3 regions of the Streptomyces sp. NPDC057428 genome follow, and region 2 is predicted to be linked to each of the others. Evidence: riboswitches for the same ligand, from Rfam matches in the RefSeq annotation. Region 2 holds a riboswitch; each other region holds the start of a gene.
What was found. A riboswitch is a leader RNA that binds a small molecule or an ion and turns the genes downstream of it on or off. The one in region 2 is predicted to bind thiamine pyrophosphate.
Positions count from the first base shown of each region.

Region 1: another riboswitch for thiamine pyrophosphate. It lies ahead of thiC (phosphomethylpyrimidine synthase ThiC); the one in region 2 lies ahead of thiO (glycine oxidase ThiO).
Region 3: another riboswitch for thiamine pyrophosphate. It lies ahead of ACFU5K_RS26640 (thiamine ABC transporter substrate binding subunit); the one in region 2 lies ahead of thiO (glycine oxidase ThiO).

Region 1 is NZ_JBHVCT010000041.1:33,429-40,460, reverse strand. Features, by position in the region: partial or broken gene ACFU5K_RS17880 (replication initiator) at 1-179, opposite strand, end outside; partial or broken gene ACFU5K_RS17875 (transcriptional regulator) at 186-332, shown strand; gene ACFU5K_RS17870 (hypothetical protein) at 422-628, shown strand; partial or broken gene ACFU5K_RS17865 (enoyl-[acyl-carrier-protein] reductase FabV) at 649-1,326, shown strand; gene thiC (phosphomethylpyrimidine synthase ThiC) at 1,505-3,331, opposite strand; TPP riboswitch at 3,324-3,456, opposite strand; gene ACFU5K_RS17855 (YibE/F family protein) at 3,528-4,883, shown strand; gene ACFU5K_RS17850 (SsgA family sporulation/cell division regulator) at 4,950-5,387, opposite strand; gene ACFU5K_RS17845 (IclR family transcriptional regulator) at 5,489-6,256, opposite strand; gene ACFU5K_RS17840 (DUF5326 family protein) at 6,575-6,784, opposite strand; gene ACFU5K_RS17835 (cupin domain-containing protein) at 6,963-7,032, opposite strand, start outside.
Region 2 is NZ_JBHVCT010000035.1:4,647-15,854, forward strand. Features, by position in the region: gene metF (methylenetetrahydrofolate reductase [NAD(P)H]) at 1-324, opposite strand, end outside; gene thiE (thiamine phosphate synthase) at 537-1,187, opposite strand; gene ACFU5K_RS16155 (Rv2175c family DNA-binding protein) at 1,300-1,665, opposite strand; gene ACFU5K_RS16160 (NAD(P)/FAD-dependent oxidoreductase) at 1,725-2,966, opposite strand; TPP riboswitch at 3,157-3,269, shown strand; gene thiO (glycine oxidase ThiO) at 3,267-4,493, shown strand; gene thiS (sulfur carrier protein ThiS) at 4,490-4,738, shown strand; gene ACFU5K_RS16175 (thiazole synthase) at 4,741-5,535, shown strand; gene pknB (Stk1 family PASTA domain-containing Ser/Thr kinase) at 5,664-7,580, shown strand; gene ACFU5K_RS16185 (deoxyribonuclease IV) at 7,603-8,466, shown strand; gene ACFU5K_RS16190 (sulfite oxidase-like oxidoreductase) at 8,492-9,124, opposite strand; gene bfr (bacterioferritin) at 9,280-9,759, shown strand; gene ACFU5K_RS16200 (bacterioferritin-associated ferredoxin) at 9,799-10,068, opposite strand; gene ACFU5K_RS16205 (class II 3-deoxy-7-phosphoheptulonate synthase) at 10,229-11,208, opposite strand, start outside.
Region 3 is NZ_JBHVCT010000093.1:12,374-23,581, reverse strand. Features, by position in the region: gene ACFU5K_RS26650 (DUF6233 domain-containing protein) at 7-348, opposite strand; gene rlmN (23S rRNA (adenine(2503)-C(2))-methyltransferase RlmN) at 532-1,638, shown strand; TPP riboswitch at 1,735-1,851, shown strand; gene ACFU5K_RS26640 (thiamine ABC transporter substrate binding subunit) at 1,923-3,011, shown strand; gene ACFU5K_RS26635 (ABC transporter permease) at 3,056-4,672, shown strand; gene ACFU5K_RS26630 (ABC transporter ATP-binding protein) at 4,675-5,700, shown strand; gene ACFU5K_RS26625 (SRPBCC domain-containing protein) at 5,816-6,271, shown strand; gene ACFU5K_RS26620 (LOG family protein) at 6,301-7,434, opposite strand; gene ACFU5K_RS26615 (hypothetical protein) at 7,469-8,632, opposite strand; gene ACFU5K_RS26610 (ABC transporter ATP-binding protein) at 8,614-9,351, opposite strand; gene ACFU5K_RS26605 (aspartate aminotransferase family protein) at 9,572-10,951, opposite strand; gene ACFU5K_RS26600 (Lrp/AsnC family transcriptional regulator) at 10,936-11,208, opposite strand, start outside.

The DNA.
Region 1 (7,032 bases), on a different contig from region 2:
AGGATCCAGGCGGTGCGGATCATCTGGCGTACGTGGCGCTGGACGCGCTGATCGGCGAAGGGTTCAGCCTGGCCGGTGCCGTCGCAGTCGGTGCACAGGTCGCGGAAGCCGTCCGGACCACTCGTGTAGCCGCGTCCCGAGCAGGGATGGCAGACAAGCGAGCGGTCGACGGTGCCGGACCGGAAGCGGAACTGCTCACCGCACGGGTGAACGTGACGGCCCCCAGCGAGGTGGCGCAGTACGCGAAAGCCTTCCGTGAGTTCACACGGCTCGCAGTGTACGGAGCGGAGGCCCGTGCGCTGATCACCGATGCCATCACCTCATTGGAGTGATCGGTGTGGAACCTTGTGGAACTTCTGCGCATGGAGACGCCGCTCGTCTCTAGCGTTTTGTCCTACGACGAAACGAGGGGGTCGAGGCCATGAAGAACCCCACCCATCCCGGTCCGCCGGTCGAACGGCCGCTGAGACTCGTCACGGACCCGCCACCGGTGCCGGGGTGCGATGTGTGCAACGCGCTGGCCAAGGCGCGGGACACGGCGCGGTCCGCAGGAGACATGTCGAAGGTCTCGGACATGAACGTCGAGATCAGGGAGCACCCGCACGGCACCAGGCCGAGGCGGTCATGACCACTCTGGAGAAGTAGCACGGTGCCCCGGAGGTGAAGGAGGTCACCACGGCGCCGGCCGAGGGCGACGACATCGAGCAGACCGTGGCGGTGATGGGCGGCACCGACTGGGAACGGTGGATCACGTTCCTGGCCGACCGGTCCCTGCTCGCCGACGGCTTCGCCACCGTCGCCCTGTCCTACATCGGCTCGCCGCTCACCGCGGCGATCTACCGGCAGGGCACCATCGGCGCCGCAAAGTCCCATCTGGAAGCCACCGCACGCACGTTGGACGAGCGCCTCGGCAAGACCCTGGGCGGTCGGGCCGTGACCTCGGTCAACGCCGTTGCCGTCACCCAGTCCTCCACCGCCATCCCCGGAATCGCCTTGTACGTCGGGCTGCTGCGTGGCGTCCTCGGCGATGCCATGGTGGCCCCGATCGGTCAACTGGTGGAGCTGTGGGATCAGCTGACCGGCGCCCGCCCTCTCGACCTCGACGACGAGGGCCGGGTCCGCCTCGACACCTGGGAACTCGACCCCGCCGTGCAGAACGCCGTCGCCGAACGCTGGAGCACCGCCGCCAGCGAAACCATCACCGAACTCGCCGAACTCGACTGGTTCAGCGACGAAGTCCGCCGCCTCTACGGCTTCTCTGTCCCCGGCATCGACTACACCGCCGCCATCGAAACCGACGTCCCCTGGCCCACTCTCACCATCTGACCCGCGCCACGAACGCCCCCGATCGCGTCGTAAAACGGGCACTATCTGTATCCCATCAGCAGGTTTACTTGACAGCCCTAGGTAACGATCGCCGACTGCGTCCATACCACGAGCAGAGCGCAGCGGAACGGGTCTCAGCGTCCCCACGTATGCAGGGGGACGCTGAGATGTCAGAAGATCAGTCTGCAATTGGCAGGTACACGCGATGGCCTGCCTCTGCGAACTCCTTCGACTTGGCGAGCATCCCCGCTTGAGCTTCAGCGTCGCTGGTCACAGCGAGATCCGGGGCGAATTGTTCTGTGATGCTTCTACTAATCTTCATCGAGCAGAACTTCGGCCCGCACATGGAGCAGAAGTGGGCGGTCTTCGCCGGCTCGGCCGGCAGCGTCTCGTCGTGGAACTCCCGTGCGGTGTCGGGGTCGAGAGCCAGGTTGAACTGGTCCTCCCAGCGGAACTCGAACCGGGCGTCCGACAGTGCGTCGTCCCACTCCTGGGCACCCGGATGCCCCTTGGCCAGGTCCGCCGCGTGGGCCGCGATCCTGTAGGTGATGACACCGGTCTTCACGTCGTCCCGGTTCGGAAGCCCCAGGTGCTCCTTGGGCGTGACGTAGCAGAGCATCGCCGTCCCCCACCACGCGATCATCGCCGCTCCGATGCCCGAGGTGATGTGGTCGTACGCCGGCGCCACATCGGTGGTCAGCGGGCCGAGCGTGTAGAACGGGGCCTCCTCGCAGATCTCCTGCTGGAGGTCGATGTTCTCTTTGATCTTGTGCATGGGGACGTGACCCGGACCCTCGATCATGGTCTGCACGCCGAACCGCTTCGCCACGGTGTTGAGTTCACCCAGCGTCCGGAGCTCCGCGAACTGCGCCTCGTCGTTGGCATCGGCGATGCAACCGGGCCGCAGGCCGTCACCGAGGGAGTACGTCACGTCGTACGCCGCGAGGATCTCGCAGAGGTCCTCGAAGTGCTCGTAGAGGAACGATTCCTTGTGGTGTGCCAGGCACCAGGCCGCCATGATCGAGCCACCGCGGGAGACGATGCCGGTCTTACGGCGGGCCGTCAGGGGAACGTACGGCAGGCGGACACCGGCGTGCACCGTCATGTAGTCGACGCCCTGCTCGGCCTGTTCGATGACCGTGTCCTTGTAGATCTCCCAGGTCAGTTCCTCAGCCCGGCCGTCCACCTTTTCGAGGGCCTGGTAGAGCGGGACGGTGCCGATCGGAACGGGGGAGTTGCGCAGGACCCATTCGCGGGTCGTGTGGATGTTGCGCCCGGTGGAGAGGTCCATGACCGTGTCGGCCCCCCACTTCGTGGCCCAGGTCATCTTGTCCACCTCCTCCTCGATGGAGGAGGTGACCGCGGAGTTGCCGATGTTCGCGTTGACCTTCACGAGGAACCGCTTGCCGATGATCATCGGCTCGATCTCCGGATGGTTGACGTTGGCCGGCAGTACGGCCCGGCCTGCCGCGATCTCGTCCCGCACGACCTCAGGGGCGACGTTCTCGCGGATCGCGACGTACTCCATCTCCGGAGTGATCTCACCCCGCCGCGCGTAGGCGAGTTGGGTGACAGGACTGCCGTCACGGCTCCGCCTGGGCTGTCGCGGGCGGCCGGGGAAGACCGCGTCGAGATTGCGCAGACCACCGCGTGGTGAGGTGTGCTTGAGCCCGTCGTCCTCGGGACGCGCGGGGCGGCCCGCGTACTCCTCGGTGTCGCCCCGCGCGATGATCCAGTTCTCGCGGAGGGGGGCGAGGCCGCGGCGGACGTCGGTTTCGGTGGTGGGGTCGGTGTACGGCCCGGACGTGTCGTACAGCGTCACGTCCTTGCCGTTGGTGAGGTGCACCTGACGGACCGGCACCCGGAGGTCCGGGCGTGAGCCCTGGACGTACCCTTTGTGCCAGCCGATGGACTTTCCGGCCTCGGTGTTCTCCGTTTTCTCGGCATTCTGCGCATGCTGCGCGTTCCGCTCCGAGGCAGGCTTGCGTGCGTCCGCTGTGGTCATGAGACCTACTCCCTACGCCGGCATTACCCGGTAACAGGTTCGGCGGTCGGCGCAGCTGTCCCGTACGGATATACGGAGGTCAGCGCCCTCTCAGCCCGGTGCTCCGAGCTCCCGCGTGTGCAAATGTGCCCCCACGCTAGCGGCCCGGCTGGCGTGCTGGCCAGAGGGCCTCCTCCGTTCTTGGGATGATCGGCGTGTGACGTCCCCCCGAAGCGCTCCCGAACCGCACGCCCCCGCGTCAGGCAGCACGCAGAGTCATGCCCACGGCCACACGCACAGCCACGGTCCCGCCGCGCCCGTCTCGAAGCACCTGCGGAAGGTCATCGCGGCTGTGGTGATCCCCTTCGCCACAGCTGTCCTGGTCGGCCTCGTCGCGTTCTGGCCGGGCGGAGCACCCGCCCACGAACGCACGGGTGTCGGCTTCGACCGGCAGACCCAGGAGGGCACGGTCGTCGAGGTCGTCAGGGTCGACTGCGCGGACGTCAACGCCTCGCAGGTGCCCCCGACCGGAGACACCTCCACGCCCTCGGGCAGGGAGGCGGTCGCCGGGCAGTCGGGGCAGTGCAGGAAAGCCACGGTCGAAGTGACGACCGGAGAGGACAGGGGCCGCAGGTTCGTCGAGATCATCCAGCCCGACGCCACCCGTCAACTTGAGGAGGGCCAGGGCGTTGTAGTGGCCTTCGCACCCGACGCGCCGCGCGATCTCCAGTACTCCGTGACGGACGTGGACCGTACGGTCCCCATGGCCCTGCTGGCGGGGATCTTCGCCCTCGCGGTGGTCGTGGTGGGGAGGCTGCGCGGCCTGATGGCGCTGATCGCGCTCGCCGTCTCGTTCGCGGTGCTGACGCTGTTCATCCTGCCGGCGATCCTGCAGGGCTCGAATCCGCTCGTCGTCGCCGTGATCGGGGCCAGCGCCATCATGCTGATCGCCCTCTACACCTGCCACGGCCTGACGGCCCGTACGTCGGTGGCCGTCATCGGCACCCTCATCTCGCTGATGCTGATCGGGCTGCTCGGTTCGCTCTTCATCGGCTGGGCGCACCTGTCCGGCAACACGGATGACAACACCGGCCTCATCCACGGCCTGTACCCGGGCATCGACATGAGCGGCCTGCTCTTGGCCGGTGTGATCATCGGTTCGCTCGGCGTGCTCGACGATGTGACCGTCACGCAGACATCCGCAGTGTGGGAACTGCACCAGGCGGACCCCACGATGGGCGTGCGCCAGCTCTACCGCGCGGGTATCAGGATCGGACGCGACCACATCGCCTCGGTCGTCAACACCCTCGTACTCGCCTATGCGGGCGCGGCCCTTCCCCTGCTCCTCCTCTTCTCGATCGCGCAGAGCAGTGTGGGCACCGTGGCCAACAGCGAACTGGTCGCAGAGGAGATCGTCCGGACGCTGGTCGGCTCGATCGGTCTGGTCGCCTCGGTGCCGGTGACGACGGTGCTCGCGGCCCTGGTGGTCTCCGCGGACCGCACGGAACTCGGCGCGGAGGCCGGAGCTCCGGCCTCCGCGCGGACCGGCAGGGGACGGCGCCGTAAGGTGTGATCCGGGGGCAGGGGACACGCGGCCCCCTGGCGGCCGGTGTTCGATGGCCCTGCCGGGCTTCTGCGCTCAGCCCGCGTTCTGTTCCTTCGCCAGGATGCGGCCCAGAGCCTCTTCCAGATTGCCGTCGAAGTCACTCAGCGTGTGCTCCTGTCCCAATGGCACCAGCTTGTCCGTCCGGTCGAGGAAGGCCACAAGAGGTGCCGTGCCGGCCCGGAAGAGTGCGCGGTCGGCGCCGACCTGCAACCGGATGTGTACGTCCGAGAGCCCTTCGGGCTCGGTGGGGCCGATGTGCACATCGCCGTCACCGCTGGGGCTGTTGAGACCGTCGAGCAGCAGCTCACGGCCGAAAGCCCAGGTGACGGGGGCGTCACCGGGCAGGTGGAAGGTCATCCGGATCGCATACGGATCGCTGACCTCGTACCGCAGCTCCACCGGAATACGGAAGGAAAGCTCCTCGGAGACGAGGAAGCTCATCATGACCTCTGCTTGAACCGACTCGCGCATCGTTCAACCCCGCAGTAGATGAATCTGGCCAGGAATGATCCCCCATGGCCCTATTGACGCCATCGTGGTGCACGCGCTAGCAGATCACAAGGAGTGATTTTTCAGATACTGATAGAGAACACGAACGAGCGCAAGAGCGCTGTCACTTCGCAGCGTAGTTGTTCGATTGCAGCGAGCAACCGTTCCTCTTCCTGTAGGGGGAGAGATACAGCCATCGCAGCCACGGCGGATCCGACGGTGATCGGGATGGCCGCGCACACCGTTCCGATGGCGTACTCCTGGCGCTCGACGACCGGTTCCGAACGCTTCATCGCCCTGAGCCGGGCCAGGAGCGTCTGACGGTCCCGTACCGAGTAACGCGTCAGCGGTCTGACGGGATACCGGTCGAGATGGTCCTCGCGCGCACGCTCGTCGAGCTGGCCCAGCAGGCACTGCCCGATCGCGTGGGCGTGACCGGCCTCACGAAACGCGACCCACTCCCGCACCGCGGGGGCGGAAGGCGAATCGGCCACCGCGATCATCTCGATCTCGCCCTCGCGGTACAGGGCGCAGTACACGGGGGCACCGATGACCTCCGCCCAGTGCGCGAGGGAGTCGACGATCACCCCAGGACGCGGGGTAGCGGGGCCGCCGCCCAGCCGCTCGGCGGCCGCGCCGAAGAGGAAGACGCCGTTCTCCCGGCGGAGGTAGCCCTCGTGGGTCAGGGTGCGCAGCAGGTGATAGGCGGTGGGGAGGGGAAGCCCGGCCTCCCTGGCGAGCTGCTTGGCCGGCGCCCCGTCCCGATGGGTGCCCACAGCCTCCATAAGTCGCAACGCCCGCTGAACCGAACCGATCAACGTCGGAACAGCGGTGCTCGATGCCGTGGTCACAGGTCGCCCCCAGGCATGGTGACGGGCCGTCAGCCCTCCCGTGGGGGCCGCCCCCACGGGCCCGCCGCGAAACTGGGGTCCTGAGACCGGACGGTCGCACAAACCACTGGGCAGGATGGTAACGAGCCGTCATTTCCCAGCTGGCGGCAGCGGTACGTCACTGTATCGGCACGACCCGCCACGGGAAGGTTTTCGTCCTGGACTTAGCTCCGCTGGGCTAACGCCCGAATCCATGGCCACCGGCCGCCCTCCGGCCAAGCCACCTGTCCGGCGACCGCCGGCCGCGCGAAGAACTCCCCTCCGGCCGCCGTGGACCTTCTACCAGTCGCTGCGCGAGGACGACGCCATGAACTTCCGTACGACGAAGATCAGGCCACCCACCAGGACGACGAAGACCAGCGCCTTGAACAGCAGACCGATGACGAATCCGATGACGCTGGCGATCAGGCCCCCGAACACGACGATCGCGATGAGAGGCACCGCGACCCACTTCACCCACCAGGGCATTCCCGCGAAAATCTCCCGCACCGCCATCGCCGCTACCTCGTCTCTGTGAGTTCCTGCCTCGATGCTAGAGGCGCGGGGGTGGACGACGGGGGGCCGGGAGCCCTTGGAGTCCCCTGAACGATCCCCTAGGGAATCCCGGCGGCGGCAAGGACGCGTCCCGGGGGGATGTGGCCGGGAGAGCCTCCGAACGGGGTGCCGTTCAGCCCTCCGGAGGCGAGAACACCACCATCACACGGAGATCCTCGGTGATGTGGTGGAACTTGTGGGCG
Region 2 (11,208 bases):
GTACTGTCCGACCATGTTGCGCAGCTCGGCGACGGAGTGGTCGACGGCGGTGAGGTGCGCCACCGGGGTGAGCGTGGAGTCCGCGGCGATCTGCTGGGTGGCGCGCACCGTCCCGGCACGCGTGGATCCTCCTGCTCCGTAGGTCACGGAGACGAAGCTCGGTCCGACGGCCTCGACGCGCCGCAGGGCGTTCCAGAGGTTCCGTTCGCCCTTCTCGGTCTTGGGCGCCCAGAACTCGAACGAATACGACGTCTCACCGGAGGCGAGCAGCTCACGCACGGTGCGCGCGTGATCCGTCCTGGTGGAAGGTGTGCCGAGAGCCATACTGGGAGGTTAACCAGGGCCGGGCGCTCCCCCAACCGGAGCGAGCGAATTGACCGGAATGAGGCGGCTTTTGTCCACCCCTCGGACACCGCTCTCTGACACCTCTCCGGGACACCTCCGGCGGACTCCCGACCGAGGCAGGTCGAGGGCCGGAGCACCGACCCGCCCGGACGTTCGCACGGCCGCACGGGCCACGAGGGAGGGAGCCGGGCTCAGAGAGCGTGGGCCCGTACGCGCCGGGCCAGGGTCTCGGCGGCCGCGGCCGGATCCTCGGCCTCGGTGATCGCGCGTACGACGACGACGCGGCGGGCGCCGGCGTCGAGGACCTCGTCGAGATTGCCCGCGTCGATGCCGCCGATGGCGAACCACGGCCGGGCCGTACCGAGCGAGGCGGTGTAGCACACGAGGCCGAGGCCGGGGGCGTGACGTCCGGGCTTGGTGGGGGTGGGCCAGCACGGCCCGGTGCAGAAGTAGTCGACTCCCGCCTCGGCGACGGCGGCGTCGACCTCGGACTGGGCGTGGGTGGAGCGGCCGATCACGACGTCGTCGCCGATCACGGCGCGGGCGGCGGGCACCGGGAGGTCTCCCTGCCCGAGGTGCAGCACGTCGGCGCCTATGGCGTGGGCGACGTCGGCCCGGTCGTTCACCGCGAGGAGTGCGCCGTGGCGCTTGCAGGCGTCGGCGAGCACCTCGAGGTGTTCGAGCTCCTCGGCCGCCTCCATGCCCTTGTCGCGCAGCTGGACGACGTCCACGCCGCCGGCCAGTACGGCGTCGATGAACTCGGGGAGGTCACCCTGGCGTTTGCGGGCGTCCGTGCACAGGTAGAGCCGGGCGTCGGAGAGCCTGTCGCGCAGCGTGGACATGATGAGTTCCCCCCGGGTGGTGCGTCGATGAATCACTGTAGGCCGGTGGACCGCCGAACGGCGGGGTGCGGGCCGCGTGTGCCACGGCCCGCACCCCGCTACGGTCGTCCGGTCAGACGGCGAGCGCCTGGGCCCGGCGCTTCACCTCCGTACCGCGATTCTCGCTCAGGGCCTGCGCGGGTGTTCCGGGCAGGGTCGGGTCGGGGGTGAAGAGCCACTCCAGCATCTCTTCGTCGTTGTAGCCGTCGTCCCTCAGGAGCGTCAGGGTCCCTGCGAGCCCCTTGACCACCTTGTCGCCGTCGATGAAGGCGGCAGGCACCTGCAGCGTCCGGTTCTCACCACGTCGTACGGCGATGAGCTGGCCATCCCTGACCAGCTGCCGTACGCGCGTCACCTGGACATCGAGCATTTCCGCGATGTCAGGAAGGTGGAGCCAGGCGGGGACGAGAGCATCGATCTTTGCGTCAATCTCGGTCACAGGGACAAGCGTGCCATCTCGCACCGGCAGCCGGTACCCGGGCCGACCGTACGGGGCTGTCACGGCCCCGGGAGCACCGTCGATTTCAGCGGTACGGAGGAATCGGCCGCCCGCGCCGGATCGATCCGCGCCCCCGCTTCGACCAGCTTGCGGCCCTGGGCCAGGTCGCGCGGCCTGTTGACGGCCAGCACGGCGACCAGGACTCCCCGCCGCAGCCAGCAGACCGTCCAGGACGGTTCCGCGGGGTCACCGCGCCAGAGCAGCGTCTCGGCACCCGCGTGGTGGCCGGCGTACTGCACGAAGCGCCCGAACTGCTCGGACCAGAAGTAGGGCACCGGGTCGTACGTCGCGCTCGCGCCGCCCGCGAGCGCGGCGGCGACCGTCCTCGGGCCCTGGAGCGCGTTGTCCCAGTGGTGGACCAGCAGGCGTTCGCCGTAGCGGGCGGAAGGAAAGGACGCGCAGTCGCCCACCGCGTAGACGCCGGGCAGCGAGGTGCGCAGCGAGCTGTCGGTGGTGACCGAGCCGTCCGGGCCCAGCGCGATGCCCGAACCGGCGAGCCACGCGGTGGCGGGCCGGGCCCCGATTCCGACGACCACCGCCCCGGCGGAGACCGTCCGGCCGTCCGTGAGGCGGACGGTGCCCGGTTCGACGTTCGCGACCCGGGTGCCCGTGAGGAGGCGGGCTCCGCTCTCGGCGTACCAGGCGGCCATGGGGGCCGCGACCTCGGCGGGCATCGTGCCGGCGAGGGGGCGGTCGGCGGCCTCGACGACGGTGACCTCGCATCCCGCGGCGCGGGCCGCGGTGGTGAACTCGGCGCCGATCCAGCCCGCTCCGACGACGACCACGTCGTGCTGACGCTCCAGGACGGGGCGCAGCCGTGCCGCGTCATCGACGGTGCGCAGCAGATGGACGCCGGGCACGCCCTCGGAGCCGGGCAGCACGACCGGTTCCGCACCGGTGGCGACGACCAGCACGTCGTAGGCGACCGGCCCTTCCTCGGTGTCCAGCTCGTGGGCCCCCGCGCGCAGGCCGGTCACGTCGAGCCCGAGGCGCAGGGTGATGTCCAGCTCCTCGAAATCGACGTCGAAGGCGGAGTCCTCGGCCTTGCCGAGCAGCACCGCCTTGGACAGGGGCGGCCGGTCGTACGGCTGGTGCGGTTCGGCCCCGACCAGGGTGACCGGGCCGGCGAAACCCTGCTCGCGCAGGGCCACGGCCGTCTGCACGCCCGCCATGCCCGCTCCCACGATCACGACCCCGTGCGGCCGGGGTCCTCCTGCCGGGTCCTGCGTCTGCTCGCTCACAGGTCCACCCTAATCACGTGACATGGCGTCAGCTCACGGCCTCTTCCGCTCGCTCGTCCCGCCGCCTCCGGTCACTTCCGGTTCTCGTCCGAGGGGACGCGGGCCGCCGGGCGGATGCTCCACCGGGTGAACGGGCCACGGGGCGCCGCTCCCTACTGCTCGGAGGCCGCGGGGACTAGGCTGGCCGCCGTAAGGCACTCGCGGGAGTCCGGGCGTACCGGGCTGAGAGGGAGGCTGACCGGCCTCCGACCGTACGAACCTGATCCGGGTCATGCCGGCGAAGGGAGGGGCTGGACGCCCATGCGTATCTCCGCAGACAGTTCCGACGTCCTGGTCGTCGGAGGCGGCGTCATCGGTCTGGTGACCGCCTGGCGGGCCGCCCAGCGCGGTCTGGGCACCACGCTCGCCGACCCCCAACCGGGCGGCGGGGCGGCACAGGTCGCGGCCGGGATGCTCGCCGCCGTCACCGAACTGCACTACGGCGAGCAGATGCTGCTCGGCCTCAACCTCGCCTCGGCGGCCCGCTATCCGGAGTTCGTGGCCGAACTGGAGGAGGCGAGCGGCCGGACCACGGGATTCCGGGCCTGCGGCACCCTGTCCGTCGCACTGGACTCCGACGACCGGGCCCATCTGCGGGAGCTGCACGCGCTGCAGCAGCGCTCGGGGCTGCGGTCCGAGTGGCTCAGCGGGCGCGAGTGCCGGCGGCTGGAGCCGATGCTCGCGCCGGGCGTACGCGGCGGGCTGCGGGTCGACGGCGACCACCAGGTGGACCCAAGGCGCCTCGCGTCCGCTCTGGTCACGGCGTGCGAGCGGGCAGGGGTGACCTTCCGGCGCACCTGGGTCGAGCGCCTGCGCGTCACGCACGGCCGGGCCACGGGGGCGGTCCTGCGGGACGGTACGGAGCTGACGGCCGGCCAGGTGGTCCTGGCCGGGGGAAGCCTCAGCGGCCGCCTGGCGGGGATACCCGAGGCTGCCCTGCCGCCCGTACGCCCGGTCAAGGGGCAGGTGCTGCGGCTGACCGTCCCGGCCGCGTACGCCCCCTTCCTCAGCAGGACCGTACGGGCCGTCGTGCGCGGCAGCCACGTCTATCTCGTCCCGCGTGCCGACGGCGAGCTGGTGGTCGGCGCGACCACCGAGGAACTGGGCTGGGACACCACGGTCACCGCGGGCGGGGTCTACGAACTGCTGCGTGACGCACATGATTTGGTGCCTGGTATCACCGAGTTGCCGCTGACCGAGACGCGTGCGGGCCTGCGGCCCGCCTCCCCCGACAACGCCCCGCTGCTGGGCCCGACGGCGCTGCCCGGCCTGCTTCTCGCGACCGGGCACCACCGCAACGGGGTGCTGCTGACCCCCGTCACGGGCGAGGTGATGGCCCACGCGCTGTCGACCGGCGAACTGCCCGAGGTGGCCCGCCCCTTCTCCCCGTCCCGCTTTCCACCGGCCTCCCGGCCCCACTCACCGAGGTGCGCGGCAGCCTCCACCCGCCTTGGAACCGCCCCCGCGCAGCAGGAGCAGTCCGTATGACACAGCCCGTGCCAGCCACCGTCCCCGTGTCCGTATCCGTATCCGTATCCGTATCCGTGAACGGGGAACGTCGCACCCTTCCCGCCGGCACCGCCCTGGACACCCTCGTCGCAGCGCTGACCGCGGCTCCCTCCGGTGTGGCCGCCGCGGTCAACGAGGCCGTGGTCCCACGCGGTCAGTGGTCCGCCACCGCGCTCGCCGAAGGTGACCGCGTCGAGATACTCACCGCGGTCCAGGGAGGCTGACCGTGTCCGACGACCTCTTCACCCTCGGCTCCACCCCCTTCACCTCGCGGCTGATCATGGGGACCGGCGGGGCCCCCAGCCTCGACGTGCTGGAGCGCTCGCTGATCGCGTCCGGCACCGAACTCACCACCGTGGCGATGCGGCGGCTCGACCCGACGGTGGGCGGTTCGGTGCTCTCGGTCCTGGAGCGCCTCTCCGTGCGGGTCCTGCCGAACACCGCGGGCTGCTTCACCGCGGGCGAGGCCGTGCTGACCGCGCGGCTGGCCCGGGAGGCCCTCGGCACCGACTGGATCAAGCTGGAGGTCGTGGCGGACGAGCGGACGCTGCTGCCCGACCCGGTCGAACTGCTGGACGCCGCGGAGACCCTGGTCGACGACGGCTTCACGGTCCTGCCCTACACGAACGACGATCCGGTGCTGGCCCGCAGGCTGGAGGACGTGGGCTGCGCGGCGGTCATGCCGCTCGGCTCCCCCATCGGCTCCGGGCTCGGCATCCGCAACCCGCACAACTTCCAGCTGATCGTCGAGCAGGCCGGGGTCCCGGTGATCCTGGACGCCGGAGCCGGGACCGCCTCGGACGCGGCGCTGGCGATGGAGCTGGGCTGTGCCGCTGTGATGCTCGCCTCGGCGGTGACCCGGGCACAGGAGCCGGAGCTGATGGCCGCGGCGATGCGGCACGCGGTGGAGGGCGGACGGCTGGCGTACCGGGCAGGACGCATCCCCCGCCGCCATTTCGCCGAGGCGTCGTCGCCCGGGGAGGGCAGGGCGGTGCTGGATCCGGAGCGCCCGGCCTTCTGAGTTCCGGGCACCGGCGGCGGCCTCCTGGTCACAGCACGTGCATACCCCTGTCACGGCTCGGCACCGGATCGGCCTCCGGGGCCTCCGGGCCCGCCCGTCGTGTCCGTCGCAGCTCGTAGACTCGCTCCGTGGACACAACCCTCCAGGACCCCCTCGTCGGGCAGCTGCTCGACGGCCGCTACCGCATCGACGCGCGCATCGCCGTCGGCGGCATGGCCACGGTCTACCGGGCCGTGGACACCCGGCTCGACCGGGTGCTCGCCCTCAAGGTGATGCACCCGGCGCTGGCGACCGACGTCTCCTTCGTCGAGCGCTTCATCCGCGAGGCGAAGTCGGTGGCCCTGCTCGCGCACCCCAACGTGGTGGCGGTCTTCGACCAGGGAGCCCAGGGCGCGTACGTCTACCTGGCCATGGAGTACGTCGCCGGGTGCACCCTGCGCGACGTGCTGCGCGAGCGCGGCGCCCTGCAGCCCCGGGCCGCTCTGGACATCCTGGAGCCGGTCCTGGCCGCGCTCGGCGCCGCGCACCGCGCGGGCTTCGTGCACCGGGACATGAAGCCGGAGAACGTCCTGATCGGCGACGACGGTCGGGTCAAGGTGGCGGACTTCGGGCTGGTACGCGCCGTCGGAACCGCCACGGACACCACCGGCTCCCTGCTGGGCACGGTCTCCTACCTCGCCCCGGAGCAGATCGAGCAGGGCACCGCCGACACCCGGTCCGACGTGTACGCCTGCGGTGTGGTGCTCTACGAGATGCTGACCGGCGGCAAGCCCCACTCCGGGGACAACGCCGCCCAGGTCATCTACCAGCACCTCAACGAGGACGTCCCGGCTCCGTCAACGGTCGTCCCCGGCCTCGCCGCCGGGCTGGACCGGCTGGTGGCGGCCGCAACCGCGCGCAACCCCGAGCTGCGCCCGCACGACGCGGTCGCGATGCTCGCCGAGTCCCGCGCGGAGCGGAGCGCGCTCACCGAGGACCAGCTGGACGCGGTGCCGCCGCAGGCCATCGCGGAGGTGCGCGACGGCGCCGGTGACCGTACGAGCGTGATCCCGCGGGTGATCCCCGCGGACCAGGGCACCGCGCATCACACCAGCCGGCTGGAGATGCCGCCGCTGCCCCCGGAGCGGACGGGCCGGCGTGCCCGCATCGCCGGGGGCGGCCGGCGCGGTGCGGTCGTCGCCCTCGTCGCCGTGCTGCTGGTCCTGGGGGCCGGTGCCGGTGTCTGGTACATCAACTCGGGGCAGTTCACCCGGGTCCCCTCCCTCCTGGGGCAGACCCAGAGCGTGGCGGAGCGGCGGCTCTCGGACGAGGGCCTCGACGTGAAGGGGGTCCGGCGCGCCTACAGCGACACGGTGGAGCGCGGCACTGTGATCAGCAGCGATCCCGGCTCGGGTGAGCGGATCCGGGGCAACGACGCGGTCGGGCTGGTGATCTCGCGCGGCCCGGAGATCGTGAAGGTTCCCGACGTCGAGGGCCTCGCACTCGCCGACGCGCGGCGCGAGCTGAAGAAGACGGGGCTCGCCCCCGGCATGGTGACCCGGGAGTTCAGCGAGGAGATCGCCCGGGGCGAGGTGATCCGCACGGACCCGGAGATCGGTGCCGAGCGCCATCCCGACTCGGCGGTAGCCCTGGTCGTCAGCAAGGGGAGCCCGGTCGACGTGCCCGATCTGACGGGCCTCGGCGTCGATGAGGCGAAGACCGCACTCAAGGACGCGGGCCTCAAGGCCGAGGTGCTGCCCGGCCGGGTCGACTCCCCCGAGGAACAGGGCGCTGTCGCCAGACAGTCACCCGGGAGCGGCGCCGAGGCCGCCGAGGGCGACACCGTGAAGCTGACCGTCTCCAAGGGCCCGCGGATGCTCGACGTCCCCGATGTCACGGGGAAGGACGTCGACGAGGCCCGGACCACGCTGGAGAAGGCGGGCTTCGAGGTCGAGGTCGACCGGCCGTTCCTCTCGTTCAGCGACACGGTCGCCCGTCAGTCGACCGAGGGCGGGCAGCAGGCTCCCGAGGGCTCCACCATCACCATCAGGACCAAGGGCCTGTAGAACCGAGAGGGGCCGACAGCACATGCGCAACCCGATCGGCGGCCACGTCCCCGTGGCCGGCGGACTGTCCAGGGTCGGCCTCGGCTACGCCCGCGAGCTGGCGGCCGAGACCGTACAGGTCTTCGTCGCCAATCCGCGCGGCTGGGCGACGCCGCCCGGAAACCCCGCGCAGGACGAACTGTTCCGTGCGCAGTGCGCGGCGGAGTCGGTCCCCGCCTACGTCCATGCCCCGTATCTGATCAACTTCGGATCGCACACCGAGGCGACCGTCGAGCGGTCGGTCGTGTCCCTGCGGCACTCGCTGCGCCGGGCCAGGGACATCGGCGCACTGGGCGTGGTGGTGCACACCGGGTCCGCGACCGGCGGGCGCCCCCGCACCGACGCCCTCGCCCAGGTACGTACGCACATGCTTCCGCTGCTGGACGAACTGACCCACGACTACGACCCGTTCCTGCTGCTGGAGTCGACCGCCGGGCAGGGCTTCTCACTGTGTTCGCGCACCTGGGACTTCGGGCCGTACTTCGAGGCCCTTGACTCCCATCCCAAACTGGGCGTCTGCCTGGACACGTGCCACATCTACGCGGCGGGACACGATCTGACCGGGCCGTCGGGCATGCGGCAGACCCTGGACCTGCTGGTGGACACGGTCGGCGAGGGGCGGCTGAAGCTGATCCACGCCAATGACTCCAAGGACGTGGTGGGCGCTCACAAGGACCGGCACGAGAACATCGGATCCGGCCACATCGGCGCCGAGCCGTTCCGTGAGCTGTTCTCCCACCCCACGACCGAAGGCGTACCGCTGATCATCGAGACTCCCGGCGGCAAGGAGGGGCATGCCGCGGACGTGGCGCGGCTGAAGGAGCTGCGGCGTCCGGCCGGCGGCTGAGTCCCGGGGCCGTCGGGGAGGGGGCTCAGAGTTCGGGGCCGTCCCCGGGCTCCTCCTGGTAGGAGTAGCGCTGCTCGCTCCAGGGGTCACCGATGTTGTGGTAGCCGCGCTCTTCCCAGAATCCTCGGCGGTCGGCCGTCATGTATTCGATGCCGCGGACCCATTTGGGGCCCTTCCAGGCATAGAGGTGCGGCACCACCAGTCGCAGGGGGAAACCGTGTTCGGCGGTGAGCAGTTCACCGTCCTTATGGGTGGCGAACAGCGTCCCGTCCGACGTGAAGTCCGCCAGCCGCAGATTCGAGCTGAATCCGTATTCGGCCCAGACCATCACATGCGAGACATGGGGTGCGGGCGGTGCGAGTCGCACGATCTCGCGGGCGAGGATTCCACCCCATTCGGCTCCGAGCATGCTGAATTTCGTCACGCAGTGGAGGTCCGCCTCGACGGACGAGAATGGCAGTGCCGAGAATTCCTGGTGATTCCAGCAGTGCTTGTCACCATCAGCCGTGGCCCCGAAGACCCTGAACTCCCAGCGGTCCGGTTTGAACTTCGGCACAGGCCCGTAATGGGTGACCGGCCAGCCGCGCTGCAGCCTCTGCCCCGGTGGAAGCCCGGCCTGCTCTGCTGTGCCGCGTTCCCGGCTTTCCGGCTGACCCATGCCTCCATGGTGACAGACAGGCAGGGGTGGTCATGACCAGGGGAGAGCCGATCAGGGCAACTCGCACTAAGCCTGCACTTACTGGACGGCCGCATGGCGCGATGCGAGGATGCGCCAAAACATGCCTGGTTCACCGGTTGGAAGGAGCCTCTGCGATGCAGGGCGACCCCGAGGTCCTCGAGTTCCTGAACGAACAGCTGACCGCCGAATTGACCGCCATCAATCAGTACTTCCTGCACGCCAAGATGCAGGAGAACTTCGGCTGGACAAAGCTCGCGAAGTACACGCGGTCGGAATCGTTCGACGAGATGAAGCACGCCGAACTCCTCACCGACCGGATCCTCTTCCTCGAAGGCCTGCCCAACTATCAGCGGCTCTTCCACGTACGGGTCGGCCAGACGGTCACGGAGATGTTCCAGGCCGACCGTCAGGTCGAGGTGGAGGCGATCGACCGTCTCAGGCGCGGCATCGAGATCATGCGGGCCAAGGGCGACATCACCTCGGCGAACATCTTCGAGTCCATCCTCGAGGACGAGGAGCACCACATCGACTACCTCGACACCCAGCTGGAACTGGTCGAGAAGCTCGGCGAGCCGCTCTACATCGCCCAGCTGATCGAGCAGCCGGAGAGCTGACCGGCCTCGCGCCGGGAACTTCGCGCGGGCACAGGGGGATCAGGCGGCGTCGGACAGCGTGACGTCGGCCGTGGTGCCGAAGACGACGGGCTCACCGGCCGTCGCGGCCGCCGGCACCGTACGGCCCTCGACGAGGTCACGGCGGGGGCAGTCCCCACGGCCGAGCAGCGCCTGGATCCTGCGGACACAACCGCCACAGTCCGTACCGGCCTTGCAGGCGGAGGCGATCTGGCGCGGGGTGCACGCTCCGCCGTCCGCGTGCTTCTTGACCTGCTCCTCGGTGATGCCGAAGCACGAGCAGACGTACACGCGGTTCACCTCCGAGGGGTCGTCGATCACTGCGCCGCCCCGATTTCCGGTGAGGCTAACCTAACCTTACTCGCCACCTCCCGCACGCAAAAGCCCCGATACGACCGTGGGGCACGGATCACATCGATCCGTGCCCCACCGACATCACCGGGAGTGATCCCTACTGGTCGCGGTACATCTCGGCGACCAGGAAGGCCAGGTCCAGGGACTGGCTGCGGTTGAGGCGCGGGTCGCAGGCCGTCTCGTAGCGCTGGTGCAGGTCGTCCACGAAGATCTCGTGGCCGCCGCCGACGCACTCGGTGACGTCGTCGCCGGTGAGCTCGACGTGGATGCCGCCGGGGTGCGTCCCGAGCTGCTTGTGCACCTCGAAGAAGCCCTTGACCTCGTCCAGCACGTCATCGAAGCGGCGCGTCTTGTGACCGGACGCGGCCTCGAAGGTGTTGCCGTGCATAGGGTCGGTCACCCAGGCCACGGTGGCACCGGAGGCGGTGACCTTCTCGACCAGGTCGGGCAGCCTGTCGCGAACCTTGTCGGCGCCCATGCGGACGATGAAGGTCAGCCGGCCCGGCTCGCGCTCGGGGTCGAGGCGGTCGACGTAGGCCAGCGCCTCGTCGACCGTGGTCGTCGGGCCGAGCTTGATACCGATGGGGTTGCGGACCTTCGAGGCGAACTCGATGTGCGCGCCGTCCATCTGGCGGGTGCGCTCACCGATCCAGACCATGTGGCCCGAGGTGTCGTACAGCTGACCGGTCCGCGAGTCGGTGCGGGTCAGCGACGACTCGTAGTCCAGCAGCAGGGCCTCGTGCGAGGCGTAGAACTCGACGGCCTTGAACTCGGCCGGGTCCGTGCCGCACGCCTTCATGAAGTTCAGCGCGTTGTCGATCTCGCGGGCCAGGGCCTCGTAACGCTGGCCCGACGGCGAGGACTTGACGAAGTCCTGGTTCCAGGCGTGCACCTGGCGCAGGTCGGCGTAACCGCCGGTGGTGAAGGCGCGGACCAGGTTCAGGGTGGAAGCGGACGCGTGGTACATCTGCTTCAGCCGCTGGGGGTCCGGGATGCGGGCGGCCTCGGTGAAGTCGAAGCCGTTGACCGAGTCGCCGCGGTAGGTCGGCAGCGTCACGCCGTCGCGGGTCTCGGTCG
Region 3 (11,208 bases), on a different contig from region 2:
AGGATGTCAAAGCACCCCGAGTTCCCTGTCCGGCCGGCAGTACGGGCAGGCCATGACCCCGTCCTGGGTGAGCGCGCGCAGGGCCTGCTCCCGAGTCATGGCCTGTGTCCGCTTTCCGCCCATACCGCAGTCGCCCGTGTGGACGGCGTCCGCCTGGTTCCCGCCACCCGCGCGCAGCACCGACAGCTTCCAGCCGGGCGCAGGCGGCGGCAGGACGCGGGCCGCCCGGGCGGCCGAGGCCTCGCGCTCCTCCAGCTCGGCGATGGTCCGATCGGTTCGGCCGAGCTGATAGGCCTGCCACTCGCGCACGATCCGGAGGCGGTCCAGACGGGAAAGGTTATCGGACACGTATTCGATTCTATGCCCCCATGTTCCACCCTGCGCACTTCTTCCCCGTCGTGCGATCGGTCACTGTCTCCGGGCCGCACCGTGCTGTCGCGGCCCGTCCGAGGCCCGCCGGCGCCCGCTGCGCGGCCTCCGGCCCGCTGACGGCCTCTACTACCACGGCGTGTCTGCGACACTGGGTGAACCATGCCTAAGCCCGGAGAACTCACGTTTGTCGCGCCCCGCGGAGCCAAGCTGCCGCCGCGGCACCTCGCCGACCTCACACCCGACGAGCGCAAGGAAGCAGTCGCCGCGACCGGCGAGAAGGGCTTCCGTGCCAAGCAGCTGTCGCAGCACTACTTCACGCGGTTCACGCACGACCCGGCGGAGTGGACCAACATCCCGGCCGGTTCGCGGGACAAGCTCGCCGAGGCGATGTTCCCCGACCTGATGTCGGTGGTCCGCCACATCAGCTGCGACGACGACACCACCCGCAAGACGCTCTGGAAGCTGCACGACGGGACGCTCGTCGAGTCCGTCCTCATGCGGTATCCGGACCGGGTGACCATGTGCATCTCGTCGCAGGCCGGGTGCGGCATGAACTGCCCCTTCTGCGCGACCGGGCAGGCCGGTCTCGACCGGAACCTGTCGACCGCCGAGATCGTGCACCAGATCGTGGACGGCATGCGCGCGCTGCGCGACGGCGAGGTCCCGGGCGGACCGGCACGGCTGTCCAACATCGTGTTCATGGGCATGGGTGAGCCGCTGGCCAACTACAAGCGCGTGGTCGGGGCGATCCGGCGGCTGACGGACCCGGAGCCCGACGGCCTCGGGCTCTCGCAGCGCGGGATCACGGTGTCCACGGTCGGGCTGGTCCCCGCGATGCTGCGCTTCGCCGACGAGGGCTTCAAGTGCCGCCTCGCGGTGTCCCTGCACGCCCCGGACGACGAGCTGCGCGACACCCTCGTACCCGTGAACACCCGCTGGAAGGTACGCGAAGTCCTGGACGCCGCGTGGGAGTACGCGGAGAAGTCCGGCCGCCGCATCTCCATCGAGTACGCGCTGATCCGCGACATCAACGACCAGGCCTGGCGCGGTGACCGGCTGGGACGGCTGCTCAAGGGCAAGCGGGTCCACGTCAACCTCATCCCGTTGAACCCGACGCCGGGCTCCAAGTGGACCGCTTCGCGGCCCGAGGACGAGAAGGCGTTCGTGGAGGCCATCGCGGCTCACGGCGTGCCGGTCACCGTTCGGGACACCCGCGGCCAGGAGATCGACGGGGCCTGCGGGCAGCTGGCGGCCTCCGAGCGCTGAGAGAGACCGGCCGGGTCCGGCGGTGCCGGCCCGGTCCGCTCCGTCCGCCCGGTCCCGATCGTCCCGCCGGTGTAGCCTGGTTCGCGAATCAACTTCATATTCCGACAGGGGAGCGCCACAGCGCTGAGAGTGCGGCACCGAGGACAGGTCGGCCGCAGACCCTCTGAACCTCGCCCGGGTCATTCCGGGTAGGAAGTTCGGACCTTACTCAAGCTGTTGCGCCCTGCCCGCTCGCCGAGCGGGTGGGGCCGCGTCTCTTCCTGGTCATCTCCAGGAGGAATCACATGAACACCACCACGAAGTACGCGGCGACGGCACTCGCCGCCGCGCTCGGCGTGTCCGTGCTCGCGGGCTGCGGGAGTGACGACGACGGCGCTGCGGGAGCCGGGGGTTCCAAGACCGTCACGCTGGTCAGCCACGACTCCTTCAACGCCTCGGACACCGTCCTGAAGGCGTTCACGAAGGAGACCGGCTACAAGGTCAAGGTACTCAAGAGCGGTGACGCCGGAGCAGCGCTCAACCAGGAGATCCTGACCAAGGGGTCCCCGCGCGGCGACGTGTTCTTCGGCGCCGACAACACGCTGCTCTCCCGGGCCCTCGACAACGGCCTTTTCACACCGTACGAGGCGAAGGGCCTCGAACGCGTCGCGGCCGACACGCAGCTGGACGGCGACAAGCACCGGGTCACGCCCGTCGACACCGGCGACATCTGCGTCAACTACGACAAGAAGTACTTCGCCGACAGGAAGCTCGACCCGCCGCAGTCCTTCGACGACCTGCTGAAGCCCGAGTACAAGAACCTCCTCGTCACCGAGAACGCCGCGACCTCGTCGCCGGGTCTCGGCTTCCTCCTCGGCACCGTCGCCGCCCACGGCGAGACCGGCTACCAGGACTACTGGAAGCAGCTGAAGAGCAACGGCGTCAAGGTCGTCGACGGCTGGGAGCAGGCGTACAACGAGGAGTTCTCCGGCTCGGCCGGCGGGAAGAAGGCCAAGGCGGACCGGCCGCTCGTCGTCTCCTACGCCTCCAGCCCGCCCGTCGAGGTGCTGTACGCCGATCCGCAGCCTGCCGTGGCCCCCACCGGCGTCGCCACCGGTACGTGCTTCCGCCAGATCGAGTTCGCCGGCCTGTTGAACGGCGCGAAGAACGAGGCGGGCGGCAAGGCGCTGCTGGACTTCCTCATCAGCAAGCGGTTCCAGGAGGACATGCCGCTGAACATGTTCGTGAACCCGGTGGCGAAGGACGCGAAGCTGCCGGAGCTCTTCACGAAGTTCGGCGCCACCGTGGACAAGCCGGCGAGCGTGGCCCCGGAGAAGATCGCCAAGAACCGTGAGCAGTGGGTCCAGTCATGGTCCTCGCTCGTCGTAAGGTAGCCGCGCCTCCCGCGTGGCGGGGCAACGCGGTGCGGTTCGGGCTGATGGCCATGCCCGTCGCGTTCTTCGCGCTGTTCTTCGCCTACCCGGTCGCCGCGATCGTCGGCCGGGGGCTGAAGGCGGACGGCGTCTGGCAGTTCGGCCGGATCGGCACGGTGCTGAGCCGGCCCGCCATCCTGGACGTCCTCTGGTTCACGACCTGGCAGGCTCTCGCCTCGACGGCGCTGACCCTGCTGATCGCGCTGCCCGGCGCGTACGTCTTCGCCCGCTTCGACTTCCCGGGCAAGCAACTGCTTCGCGCCGTGGTGACGGTGCCGTTCGTCCTGCCGACCGTCGTGGTCGGCACGGCGTTCCTGGCACTGCTGGGGCGCGGGGGGTTCCTCGACGAGCTCTGGGGCGTACGGCTCGACACCACGGTGTGGGCGATCCTGCTCGCCCACGTGTTCTTCAACTACGCCGTCGTCGTACGGACAGTGGGCGGACTCTGGTCCCAGCTCGACCCCCGCCAGGAGGAGGCCGCCCGGGTGCTCGGGGCGGGACGTCTCGCCGCCTGGCGACGGGTGACCCTGCCCGCGCTGGCGCCCGCCGTGGCCGCCGCCGCGCTGATGGTCTTCCTCTTCACCTTCACCTCCTTCGGCGTCGTCCAGATCCTCGGCGGTCCGGCCTACTCCACCCTGGAGGTGGAGATCTACCGGCAGACCGCGCAGCTGCTCGATCTCCCGACGGCCGCCGTGCTCACCCTGGTGCAGTTCGCCGCGGTCGGCGGAATCCTCGCCGTCCACGCCCGGACCGTGCGCCGCAGGGAGACGGCGCTGAAGCTGGTCGACCCGGCGCAGACGTCCCGGCCTCCTCGCGGAGCGGGGCAGCGGGCCCTGCTGGGTGGTGTGCTGCTCAGCGTGCTTCTGCTCGTCCTGCTGCCGCTCGGCGTGCTGGTGGAACGCTCCCTGGACACCTCCGGCGGCTACGGATTCGCCTTCTACCGCGCGCTGCAGTCCGCCGACGCGAGCGGCTCGACCTTCCTCGTGCCGCCCCTCGACGCCATCGGGAACTCCCTGCGTTACGCGCTGGTGGCGACCGTCATCGCCCTCCTGATCGGTGGCCTCGCCGCCGCCGCACTGACCAGGCGGCGCGCGGGACGGCTGGTACGGGGCTTCGACGCACTGCTGATGCTGCCGCTCGGGGTGTCGGCGGTCACCGTCGGCTTCGGCTTCCTGATCACCCTTGACCGGCCGCCACTGGACCTGCGTACCTCCTGGATCCTGGTCCCGCTCGCCCAGGCACTGGTGGGCGTCCCCTTCGTCGTACGCATCATGCTGCCCGTCCTTCGCGCGGTGGACGACCGGCTGCGTGAGGCCGCGGCCGTGCTCGGTGCCTCGCCGCTGCGTGCGTGGCGCGAGGTCGACCTGCCCCTGATACGGCGGGCGGTGCTCGTGGCCGCGGGCTTCGCGTTCGCCGTGTCGCTCGGGGAGTTCGGCGCCACCGTGTTCATCGCCCGCCCGGACAACCCCACGCTGCCGGTCGCGGTGGCCAGGCTTCTGGGGCGCTCGGGCGAGCTCAACTACGGCCAGGCGATGGCCCTCAGCACGATCCTGATGCTCGTCTGCGCGGCCTCCCTGCTCGTGCTCGAACGAATCCGTACCGACCGATCCGGGGAGTTCTGAAGATGCTGGAAGTGGATTCGGCCACGGTCCGGTTCGGTGGACGGACCGCGCTCGACGCCGTGGACCTGGAGGTCGCCGACCACGAGATCGTCTGCGTGCTGGGGCCGAGCGGCAGCGGGAAGTCGACGCTGCTGCGAGCCGTGGCCGGGCTGCAGCCCCTGGACGCGGGGCGTGTGTTCCTGGACGGCGCCGACCAGGCCCCGCTGCCCGTCCACCGGCGTGGGCTCGGGCTGATGTTCCAGGACCACCAGCTGTTCCCGCACCGGGACGTCGGCGCGAACGTCGAGTTCGGGCTGCGGATGCACGGCGTCCCCCGCGCCGAGCGCGAGCGCAGGGCCGGGGAACTCCTGGACCTGGTCGGCCTGCCAGGCGCGGACCGCCGGGCCGTCGCCGCCTTGTCCGGCGGCGAGCAGCAGCGGGTGGCCCTCGCCCGGGCGCTGGCTCCCCGCCCCAGACTGCTGATGCTCGACGAGCCGCTGGGCCAGCTGGACCGCAGCCTGCGCGAACGCCTCGTCGTCGAACTGCGCGCCCTCTTCGGCCGGCTGGGCACCACGGTGCTCGCCGTCACCCACGACCAAGGCGAGGCCTTCGCCCTCGCCGACCGGGTCGTGGTCATGCGCGAGGGCGGGATCGCCCAGGAAGGCACCCCGCTGGAGGTCTGGCAGCGCCCCGCGTCCCCCTTCGTGGCCCGCTTCCTGGGCTTCGACAACCTGGTGGACGCGACGGTCACGGGTACGGCGGCCGACACCGTCTGGGGCAAGGTCCCGGTGCCCGAGGGATCACCCCAGGGCCGGTGCGAGCTGCTGGTCCGGCCCGGCGGGATCCGGCTCGGCGCACCGCGGGACGGCCTGCGCTGCACGGCGGGCGTACGCACCTTCCGGGGCCATCACGTCAGCGTCGTCCTGCACCCCGGAGAGGGGCCCGCCCTGGAGGCCGAGTGCTCCCTGCGGGACACCCCGGAAGAAGGGGCCGTGGTGGGAGTGACGTTCGACCCGGCCGAGACGGTGGTCCTGCCCGTGGCCGGATAGCGCGGCGCGTGGGCCGGCCACGCGGATACGGGCCGGGTACGTGGCATGACCGGCTGGCGGCCCGTCCCGGGCCGTGGTCCCCTGGTCGCACGGCCGTCCGGAAGGGGCAGGGACCATGACGCAGTCCGAGCGCGAGGGGATCGACATCACCCGGGTCGTCCAGGCGCCGCGGGACAGGGTCTTCGAGGCATGGACCGTCCCCGAGCACTTTGCCGTCTGGTACGGGGGCGACGCGCACGTGCCGCTGGACCAGGTGTCTATGGACGTGACCCCGGGCGGCTCGTGGAGCCTGGTCATCGTGGTCCCCGGGGTGGAGATGCCGTTCCACGGTGTGTACAAGGAGGTGTCCGCCCCGAAGCGGCTCGTCTTCACGCTGAAGGACAGCAGCGCGCCGGCGGAAGCCGAGGGCGAGACCGTCACGGTCACCCTCACCGAGAAGAGCGGAGGGACCACCGAGATGGTCTTCCGGCAGCGAGGGGGCAACCTCACCCCCGAGCAGTACGCCGCGGCCGAGGACGGCTGGGAAGCCTTCTTCGACGCCCTGGACGCGAAGCTCGCCGCCGCCCGCTGACGGCGTCCCGGCCGGGCGCCTGCCGGGGATCACCCCGCAGTGGCGCCGTCGGTCAGCCGGGCCAGCGCACCGGCGGCCTCGTCGACGGAGTCGACGAGCGCGATGCGCGATTCCATCGGCCGGTCCGCCGCCAGGGCCCGCAGCAGCGGCCAGGCGGGCAGCCTCTCCGTCCAGTGCGCGCGGTTCACCAGCACCATGGGCGTGGGCGCCGACCGGGACTCGTAGTAGTTCGGTGTCGCGTTGTCGAAGATCTCCTGCACCGTTCCGGCGGCGCCGGGCAGGAAGATCACGCCGGCGTTCGAGCGGGCCAGCAGGCCGTCCTCGCGCACGGCGTTCGCGAAGTACTTGGCGATGTGGTCCGCGAAGGCGTTCGGCGGCTCGTGGCCGTAGAACCAGGTGGGTACCGCGACCGACGAACCGCCGTCGGGCCAGCGCTCGCGGACGGCGAACGCCGCCGAGGCCCAGTCGGTGACCGAGGGGCTGAACGAAGGTGCGGCGGTGAGGAGTTCGCACGCCTTGAGCAGCATCGCGTCGGAGTGCGGGGCGGCGTAGGCGCCGAGGTTGGCAGCCTCCATGGCGCCAGGGCCGCCGCCCGTCGCCACGGTCAGCCCGCTGCGGGCCAGCTCCCGGCCGAGCAGGGCGGCGCCGTGGTACTCGGCGGAGCCGCGTGCCATCGCGTGCCCGCCCATGACGCCGACCACCCGGGCGCCGGCGAGGTGTTCGTCCAGCGCGTCGGAGACGGCGTCGTCGTGGAGGGCCCGCAGCATCGACGCGAAGACGTCGCCGTTCGACCTGGTCAGCTGGAACCAGCTGTACGCCCTGGCGTCCGGCGTCGACGCGTAACCGCCCTCTGCCAGGCCCTCGTAGAGCGCGTCCGGGGTGTAGAGCAGCCCGCGGTAGGGGTCGAAGGGCAGACCGGGCACCGGGGGAAAGACGAAGGCCCCGTCCGCCCGTATCTTCGCCTCCGCGCGCGGCGCGATACGGCAGCCGAGGAACACCGCGCCGCGCGTGTCCGTCGTGAGCAGCGCGTCGCCCCGCTCCGTCAGGTCGACGGACTGGACACGGTGCCCGGCCAGGGCTCCGGCCGCGACCGCCCGGTCGAACGCGGCGAGCGCCTCGATCTCGATGCCGGGTGCGTACGTACTCTCGTCCGAATTTTCCACGTGGCCATGCTACGTACGGCGACGGCGGAGGACGTCACTCCGTCAGAGGAAGTGCCGCCAGCTCCGCGATCGCCCAGGTCAGCGGGGTGAAGACGGCGAGCAGCACCAGCGCCCGCAGGGCGGCGGCACTGCGGAGCGCGGAGGCGGAGGCGCCGAGCCGCAGCAGGGTCCCGGCCGCACGGGTGCGGGCCTGCCTGGCCTCCAGTGCCGAGGTCAGGAGGGTCGCGGTGGTGCAGCCGACGACGAGGATCGCACCGAGCGCGGTGAGCGGTCCGATGGGCCGCGGCCCGCCGGTGTAAAGCACCGAGGCGGCGAACACCCCGGACACCACCGCGCAGAGGACGCCCAGCGGGCGGCCGATCCGGGTCGCCTCGTCCATCAGGACCCGGCCCGCCAGCAGCCGTACGGCCCCGGGGCGCACGGCCTGGAGCAGCCGCCCGCACAGATGGGTGAGACCGGGGCCCGCCATGGCCAGGCCGACCGCCGTGAGGACCCAGCCCGCCAGCACGGCCGCAGGAGTGGAGTCGAGCCGGCCGGGCAGCGGGAAGGGGCTGCCGGCCGAGCCCCGGCTCGCGTAGGCCTCGACCGCGAGACCGGCCGCGGTGAGTGCCACGCCCCACGGCAGGCCCGTCGGCGCGGCCGAGGGCGCGAGCTCCTCCTCGGCCTCCTGGGCCTCCGACGGCGCGACCGGCCTGGCGCGTACCGCGAGCCCGCCCGCCGCCGACGAGGCCAGGGGAGCCAGGGCCAGCAGCATGACGACCGCGGCGAGCGGCAGAGAGGTGCCCGCGCCCAGGAAATCGGCGGCCCCGCCGTCGAACGGCAGTCCCGTGAGGTCCCCGCGCAGATGCAGGAAGAAGAGCAGTGCCACCGCCGATCCCAGCGTCGTGGACACGGCGGTGGAGACCGCCGCCAGCGCCGCCAGGCGGACCGGGCCGAGACCCGCGGCGAAGAGCCCGGGGCGCGGTCGGGTGCTCGGATCGGTACGTGCCACGGCGACGGCGAACTGCACCGTCGCGGCCAGCGGTACGGCGCACCACAGCAGCCGCATGACGGAGCTCGCCGCGTCCGCCGGGTGCCCGGAGGCGTATCCGAGGGTGCACAGGAGCAGGAATCCGACCCCGGCCGACGCGGCGGCGAGGATCAGACGCCGCATCAGGACCAGGGGGTGCGATCCTCGGGTCAGACGGAGAGCGAGCACGCCGAGCGGCCTTCCGGGTCGGACGCGGCGGGCAGGGCGGGTGTGGTGACGCGGCGGCCGTCCAGCAGTGCGACCACGCGGTCGGCGAGGGAGGCGACCTCCGAGTCGTGGGTGGCGAGGACGACGGTGATGCCGTGCGACCGTGCCGCCGTGGTCAGGGTGCGCAGGAGCTGTGCGCGTTCGGCGCGGTGCAGGGACGCCGTCGGCTCATCGGCGAAGATCACCGAAGGTGAGGCCGTCAACGCGCGGGCCACCGAGATCCGCTGGCGCTGCGACTGGAGCAGCGCGTGCGGACGCGTCTTGGCGAGGGGGCCGATGTCCAGCCGCTCCAGCCACTCGGCGGCCGCCTTCTTCGCGGCCCGGTGCGAAACGCCCCGCAGCAGCAGGGGGAGGGCGGCGTTCTCCCAGGTGGTCAGTTCGGGGACGAGCTGCGGTTCGGCGCCGATCCAGCCGAAGCGCTCGCGGCGCAACTGCTCGCGCACCCTGGGGCCCATGGTGTGCACGGGGGTGCTGTTGAACCACACCTCGCCCTGCTCGGGCACCAACTGGCCGGACAGGCAGTGCAGCAGGGTGGTCTTCCCGCTCCCGCGCGGGCCGGTGACCGCGAGGATCTCACCGTCACGGACCCCGACGGACACACCGGACAGCCCCGGGGAGCCGTTGTGGGAGTGGTGCAGGGAACGTCCCCAGATCACGTCGTTGTCGGGCGGGGCCACCATGGCGTACACCTCGGTTCGGATCAGATTTCCCGTTCCCTCGTACGGGGGAACGAAGGCAAGGCCGATCGGTTACTCGGCACGCTAGGCAGCCGGACCGGGGTGTCGGGACAGCACACGGCCCGGATGCGCCCCTTCTCACTCGAACGGGTGCATTCGGGCCGTGTAGACCGTATGAAATGACTTTCGGGGCGGGTGTTCTCCGGTGGGGCCGGAGCGTCGGTCAGAGCTTCGCCCACGCCTCCGTGAGGACATTGCGCAGAATGCCCTCGATCTCGTCGAAGGTCGACCGGTCGGAGATCAGCGGCGGCGCGAGCTGGACGACCGGGTCGCCCCGGTCGTCGGCCCGGCAGTAGAGGCCGTTCTCGTACAGCGCCTTGGAGAGGAAGCCGTACAGGACGCGCTCGGTCTCCTCGTCGGTGAACGTCTCCTTGGTGGCCTTGTCCTTCACCAGCTCGATGCCGTAGAAGAATCCGTTGCCCCGGACGTCCCCGACGATGGGCAGGTCGTGCAGCTTCTGCAGCGTCGTCAGGAACGCGTTCTCGTTGTCCAGGACGTGCTGGTTCAGGTTCTCGCGCTCGAAGATGTCGAGGTTGGCGAGACCGACCGCGGCGGAGACCGGGTGGCCGCCGAACGTGTAACCGTGCAGGAAGGTGTTGTCGCCCCGGTAGAACGGCTCTGCCAGGCGGTCCGAGATGATGCAGGCGCCGATGGGGGAGTAGCCCGAGGTCATGCCCTTGGCACAGGTGATCATGTCCGGGACGTAGCCGAACTTGTCGCAGGCGAACATCGTGCCGAGGCGGCCGAAGGCGCAGATGACCTCGTCGGAGACGAGCAGCACGTCGTGCCGGTCGCAGATCTCCCGCACCCGCTGGAAGTAGCCGGGCGGGGGCGGGAAGCAGCCGCCGGCGTTCTGCACGGGCTCCAGGAAGACCGCGGCGACGGTGTCGGGGCCCTCGAAGAGGATCTCCTGCTCTATCTGGTCGGCGGCCCAGCGGCCGAAGGCCTCCGGGTCGTCGCCGAAGAGCGGCGCACGGTAGATGTTGGTGTTCGCCACCTTGCGCGCGCCGGGCACCAGCGGCTCGAAGGGGGCCTTGAGGGCGGGGAGCCCGGTGATGGACAGGGCGCCCTGCGGGGTGCCGTGGTAGGCGACCGCGCGCGAGATGACCTTGTACTTGGTCGGCTTGCCCTGGAGCTTGAAGTACTGCTTGGCCAGCTTCCAGGCGGTCTCGACCGCCTCGCCGCCGCCGGTGGTGAAGAAGACCTTGTTGAGGTCGCCGGGGGCGTGGTGGGCGAGCCGTTCAGCCAGCTCGACGGCCTTGGGGTGGGCGTAGGACCACACCGGGAAGAAGGCCAGTTCCTGGGCCTGCTTGTACGCCGTCTCGGCGAGCTCGTGGCGGCCGTGTCCGGCGTTGACCACGAAGAGGCCGGAGAGGCCGTCGATGTAGCGCTTGCCCTTGTCGTCGTAGATGTAGGTGCCCTCGCCACGCACGATGGTGGGGACGGGCGCGCTCTCGTAGTCCGACATGCGGGTGAAGTGCATCCACAGGTGGTCGTACGCGGTACGGCTGAGGTCCTTGCTCACGGCTATCGGGTTCCCCACATATAGGTCTGCTTCTTGAGCTTGAGGTAGACGAAGCTTTCGGTGGAGCGCACCCCGGGTATGGCCCGGACGCGTTTGTTGATCGTCTCCAGCAGGTGGTCGTCGTCCTCGCAGACGATCTCCACCACCAGGTCGAAGGAGCCCGCGGTCATCACCACGTACTCGCACTCGGCCATGGCCGACAGGGCTTCGGCCACCGGGTCGAGGTCGCCCTCGACGTTGATGCCCACCATCGCCTGACGCCGCAGGCCCACGGT